One region of the Priestia sp. Y58 genome, then DNA from elsewhere that is predicted to be linked to it. Evidence: riboswitches for the same ligand, from Rfam matches in the RefSeq annotation. Region 1 holds a riboswitch; the other holds the start of a gene.

Evidence for each region. A riboswitch is a leader RNA that binds a small molecule or an ion and turns the genes downstream of it on or off. The one in region 1 is predicted to bind ZMP and ZTP.
Region 2: it holds a riboswitch for ZMP and ZTP, as region 1 does, so the genes downstream of both, MMB68_RS16975 (APC family permease) here and MMB68_RS12915 (phosphoglycerate dehydrogenase) in region 1, are expected to answer to the same signal.

The regions. Positions count from the first base shown of each region.
Region 1 covers NZ_JAKWFL010000003.1:569,838-573,043, reverse strand. The annotation lists gene MMB68_RS12920 (hypothetical protein) at 1-422, opposite strand, end outside; gene MMB68_RS12915 (phosphoglycerate dehydrogenase) at 547-1,746, opposite strand; ZMP/ZTP riboswitch at 1,915-1,993, opposite strand; gene htpG (molecular chaperone HtpG) at 2,204-3,206, shown strand, end outside.
Region 2 covers NZ_JAKWFL010000005.1:221,348-224,553, forward strand. The annotation lists gene MMB68_RS16975 (APC family permease) at 1-1,559, opposite strand, end outside; ZMP/ZTP riboswitch at 1,616-1,694, opposite strand; gene MMB68_RS16980 (cupin domain-containing protein) at 2,080-2,679, shown strand; gene MMB68_RS16985 (DUF3311 domain-containing protein) at 3,057-3,206, shown strand, end outside.

The DNA of each region.
Region 1 (3,206 bases):
TTTTCGCAATATTCAACAATTTCATAACAGGCTGTGAGGGTATCATGTCTAGACAGTTCTATTTCATCAAATACAAACTTTGAAAGCTGCTTCTGCAGAACCTCCAGCTTTTTGCTGTCTTCTTCATCGATCCATAGCCCTTCCGTAATACACACATCTGCTAGTTTGTTAATAGATTGAGCCGTCCAGTTTAAGCCGGCTGAAGAAACAGTTTTTGTAAGTAAATCGTTTTTTATAGCTAGAATAACTTGACACACATGGGTATAGGCATCAACTTTCTTTTGGATAAATGCTTTGCGAAGCTCTTGCTTGTATTGCTCTTTCGACATCACTATAGCTACGACAGACGTAATGAATGTTCCTGCCAGTGCGATGAGCGAGCCTATCATAATTCCGATCAGTTCTCCTGACAAAACGTTCACCTCTTTAAAGGTATTTCTATATGCTATGGGAATGAAGGAAATGATATGAAGATAAACACTATGTAAAAACAGCCCTAACTTTTCTAAGTTAGGGCTGAAACACTAAAATATGAGGGTAACCAAATTAGATAATACGACTTGTAATAATTCCTTCAATTTGACCAATTTTTTCTTCTAGCTCAGGCACAATCTCGTCACTTACTTGATTGTCAATATCGATCATTGTATACGCATATTCACCGCGGCTTCTGTTCACCATATCTGCGATGTTTAAATTGTAGTTTGAGAATACTTGCGTAAGTTGTCCTACCATATTCGGTACGTTGTGATGGAAAGCAGCTACGCGTTTTTTCCCAGTGTAAGGAAGAGATGCATTCGGGAAGTTCACTGAATTTTTAACGTTTCCTGTTTCTAAGAAATTTTTCACTTGACGTGCTGCCATTACCGCACAGTTTTCTTCTGATTCTTGAGTTGATGCCCCTAAATGAGGAATTGGCACAACATTTTTCATGTTCAAGACATTTTGATTTGGGAAATCTGTAATATATCGACCAACTTTTCCACTTTCAAGAGCAGCTTTCATATCTTCTTCGTTTACAAGCTCACCGCGTGAGAAGTTCAAAATATGAACATCTGGTTTCATGATGCTAAACGTTTCTTTATTGAAAACACCTTTTGTATCGTCCGTTAATGGAACGTGAACCGTAATATAGTCAGATGCTGCAAATAGTTCTTCTAGAGACATTGCACGCTGTACGTTGCGAGACAAATTCCAAGCTGTATTAACAGAAATGAATGGATCAAAACCAATTACGTCCATATCTAAATCAAGCGCATCGTTTGCTACAAGAGCACCAATTGCACCTAAACCAATAACGCCTAATGTTTTACCTTTGATTTCTTTTCCAACAAACTGTTTTTTACCTGCTTCAACTAACTTAGGAATTTGATCACCTTGGCCGTCTAATCCTTTTGTCCATTCAACTCCAGCAAATAAGTTACGAGAAGAAGCCATAATTGTAGTTAAAACCATTTCTTTTACTGCATTTGCATTAGCTCCTGGCGTATTAAATACAACGATACCTTGCTCTGTGCAAGCGTCCACCGGTATATTATTAACCCCTGCTCCAGCTCGTGCAATAGCTTTTAAATTTTGGTCAAATGCCATGCTGTGCATGTTAAAGCTACGCACGACAATCGCATCTGGATTTTCGCTGTCGTTGTCAATTTGATAACCTTCTTGATTAAAAACATTTAGACCTTTTTGTGCAATGTTGTTTAATGTTTTGATTGTTTGTACTTTTTCTAATGTTAATGTGCTCATTTTGTACTCTCCTCTGATTATCATCGTAGTTTTACATGTTTTTACCCTTGGATAAAGGAACTTCATTTTTAATTTTTTTAAAAGTCTGGTTTTTCAGCCTACATGTTTGGTAACTTCTATATCCTCTCCCCCTAAACAGAAAGAGGTAAGAGATATGTATTAATCCCTTACCTCTGCCCAGGCGAACGGCTACGTCACTATATGCTTCCTCACGGTTATCCGCGTTTCGCCAGTCACATATAGTCTTTGAAATTAAGTATATTCTAGCAAACTCTTTCAGAACGTTCAACCTTTTTTTAAAAGTTTGCTTTTTTCAGTCTAATTTTTAATCTCTTTAGTGAATCTCCTAATATATTGACAAATACCCTAATACATGTTAAATAAGAAGAGTGATTAGCACTCTATCCACTCAAGTGCTAATTGTTTTATAAGCCCTATTTGGAAAGGAGAACTTCTTATGTCAAAAAAAGAATTCAAAGCCGAATCAAAGCGATTATTAGAGATGATGATTAATTCCATCTATTCTCAAAAAGAAGTATTTTTGAGAGAACTTCTGTCAAATTCAAGCGATGCAATCGATAAAATTTATTACAAAGCTTTAACAGACGACTCCTTGCGTTTTAACAAAGAGAGCTATTACATAAAAGTAACACCAGATAAAACTAACCGTACCTTAACCATTACGGATACTGGAATTGGCATGACGCAAGAAGAGCTTGAAAGCAGCTTGGGCACAATTGCGAGAAGCGGTTCTCTTGCGTTTAAAAACGAAAATGAAACAAAGGACGGGCACACGATTATCGGCCAATTCGGCGTTGGTTTTTACGCAGCGTTTATGGTGGCAGATGTCGTAACAGTGATTAGTAAAGCGTTAGGCAGCGATGAAGCATATAAATGGGAATCTACTGGTGCTGATGGCTATATAATCCAACCTTGCGAAAAAGAAGCGGTCGGAACTCAAATCATTTTAAAAATTAAAGAAAATACAGAAGATGAAACATATGATGAGTATCTAGAAGAGTATCGTTTAAAAGAGATCATTAAAAAGTATTCAGACTTTATCCGCTACCCGATTAAAATGGACATAACGGAAAAACGTCCTAAAGAAGGTTCTGATAACGAGCTAGAAGATTATACCGAAGAGCAAGTTATCAACAGTATGGTACCGATCTGGAAGAAAAATAAAAATGAATTGACTTCAGAAGACTATGAGCAGTTTTATTCAGAAAAGCGCTACGGATTTGATAAACCGCTCACTCACCTCCATATTAATGTGGATGGAACGATTCGCTACAATGCCATTTTATTTATTCCAGAAAATAGTCCGTTTGATTACTACTCAAAAGAATTTGAAAAAGGGCTTGAACTGTATTCAAACGGCGTCTTAATTATGAATAAATGTGCAGATCTTCTTCCAGATTACTTTAGCTTTGTAAAAGGTATGGTAGATTCTGAAGATT
Region 2 (3,206 bases), on a different contig from region 1:
GCTTCTTTCATATATCGATTAGATTTGCCACTTTTAATTCCCCAGTAATAAAAAGCTAATGATACGCAAGCAATCACTAGCATATCCCATCCGAAAGGCAAAATATTTTTGCCTCCGAATTTTTCGCTTCCTATGTAGGAAATAAAAATCATGCACGCTAAATAGATAAGCATCCAAGCCCCGGTTAAAAATTCTTTTTTAAAGCCCACCCATTTATTTTTCGCTTGGTAATAAAAATAAACAGGCAGGCCAATTGCCATAATAAAGATCACTTCACCTGTAAGTGGCCACCTTGCCCAGTAAAGCGTCAAGGAAGCAAAAACGAAGCCGCATGGCGCAATAATTGATGCCCCTTTTAAATAAAATGGACGGTAAAAATGTGAACCCGTTTTTCTTAATGTTATCAGTGCTACAGGGCCCATAATATAAGAGATAAGCGTCGCTACTGAGATCACTTCTGCTAAGACACCCCATCCTCTAAATAAAAAGAGAAACAAAAAGCAAGCTGCTAAATTTAGCCACATAGCTGGGCGCGGGACATTGTAAAGTGGATGAAGCGTACCAAAGATCTTTGGCAAATATCCATTTTGCTGCATCCCGTATAACATTCTAGAAGTAGTTGCCGTATATGTAGCACCTGTGCCGGAAGGAGAAACAAATGCATCTGCGTATAACACAATTGTTAGCCAGTTAATTCCAAGCGCAATCGCTAAATCAGCAAAAGGAGAATTAAAATTCAAATGATTCCATCCATCAGCAATTGATGACGGACTTACTGCTCCGATAAAAACAATTTGCAATATAATGTATACAATTCCTGCAATAAAAATTGAACCAATTACAGCTATTGGAATCGATTTATTAGGTGATTTTGCTTCTCCTGCCATATTTACAGGACTTTGAAACCCATTAAATGCAAACACAATACCTGATGTTGCCACTGCCGTTAAAACACTGGCCCATCCGTAAGGTGCTACCCCATGCTCACTTGAAAAGTTTCCACTATGAAAACCAGCAAAAAATAAAGCCCCTGCCGTTAAACCAGGAATAATTAATTTAACAATCGTAATAAATGAGTTTGCTTTAGCAAAGAGATTTACCGTCCAATAGTTCACAAAAAAGTAAATGAATAATAACAGAGACGCAACTGCCAACCCCTTGGACGTTAAAATGCCATTGTCTACTAATTCATGAGTCCAGCGAGCCCATTTCCATGGCCAAGTACTCATATATTGTACAGATGCAATAGCCTCCACTGTTATCGTTGAAGCGATTGAAATCCAGTTAGCCCAAGCAGCCAAAAATCCAATAAATGATCCGTGTGAATACTGAGGATATTTAACCATCCCCCCTGCTTGTGGAAACATCGCACCCAGTTCAGCGTACGATAGGGCAATGGTCAAAATAACTACCATTCCAATCACCCATGAAAAAATAGCCGCGGGTCCTGCAATTTGAGCTGCTTTCCATGCTCCAAACAGCCATCCTGAACCGATAATCGAACCTATGCCTGTCATGGTTAAAGCAAATGTTCCCATCTTCCTTTGCATATTGCTCATCCAAATCTACTCCTCTTCCCTAGGAAAATAAAAAAAACACTTGCGAAATTTTCTCAAGTGTTTGCCCAGGCGCGCGGCTTATACGCTATATGCTCCCCCATGGTCATCCATGTTGCGCCAGTCACATATAGGAATATATTTTTTATCAGTATATAACATTCATTTCTATTACTCAATACACAAAAACGTTTACATTACTTTTATAAAGATAATAAATTATTCGTAAAATTCCGAATAAACCTTATAAAAATCTCTTTTTAATTACAAAAAGAACTAAAATCCTAACCTTTCTTGTTGTTTGATTCTTTTACTTCACGAGCAGATTACCTTCTAAAAGTTATACTAATATATAATATTCATTTACAGAATAAGAATTAACATCTATATATCCATAGAATTCTTGCACTGGACCCTTTACTTATATACAATATGAAGAAAAGATACTAAAGTGAATTGCCCACCTCTTAGCTACGCTTGAAGTGGGAGACTTCTTTTAGGAAAACGTTAAAACCTACATATCATGCACTTCGCAACAAATGAAGTACTTCGAGCAAACTTCTCTGTTTACGCAAGCAAAAAACAGGGAAAATTACGAAAAAAGATTGTTAGAGGGATGCTTATGAATTATGCAAATGTAAAAGTTCTTTATTTTGATGACGACGGAACCATTCCAAATCACCCTCGTCTTCCAGTTTTGTTGTATGAACACGTATTTATTAGTAAGAAAGAGAAAGTGGAGAGCATTTTTAATTCTCACAACTGGAAAAACAGCTGGGTAGGCGGCATACATGATTTTCACCATTACCACAGCAATTCCCATGAAGCACTAGGTGTAATTAGCGGATCTGCACGTTTAAAACTAGGTGGACATATGGGGGAAAATATCGTGGTGCATGCTGGCGATGTGCTCGTACTTCCTGCAGGAACAGGGCATATGCGTCTGCAGTCAACTGCTGATTTTAAAGTGGTTGGAGCTTATCCAGAGGGCATGGATTACAATTTACGAACAGGAAAACAAACTGATCGCCCTCACGTATTTGATGAAATTGCACAAGTACCTATTCCTACAACAGATCCTGTTTATGGCGACAAAGGACCATTGACAGAGTGGTGGAACTAGACAAGCACTTATTGTCTAGTTTTTTTATTTGCTCTGTTTTATTCTTTCCATGAATCTCTATTTGAACATATAAATTCTTTTCTTATGATGCAATAGCAATATACTTTATCTCAGCGAAATAACAAAAACTTCCCGGTCAAAACTAAATTTCTTCTTTTCCGTTCTCTTTTTGCTTCAAGAGCAACTTCGCTTAGATTATTCCCCTTTTTTTCTTTCATAATTATTTCAAATATACTCTCATCATAAGCTCTTTTTTGTTTTTCTAAAAAAATTTCCATAGATTATAACGAAATTTTCAAAAAACTTATTGCTTTACCATGTCAGACTTGCTATCATAGTGAACATTGTTAGATAAATTTTTAGTAGGAGGAGTAAAATTGAACAGAAAATTCATAATTTTTATTTTATTCATCATTCCATTTATTGCTCAATTCGCTTTTTTACCTTTTGTAAATAACATTCATCCAATTATTTTTGGATTACCTCTTTTGCATTTATGGTTATTTTTATGGGTCTTCTTAACGCCT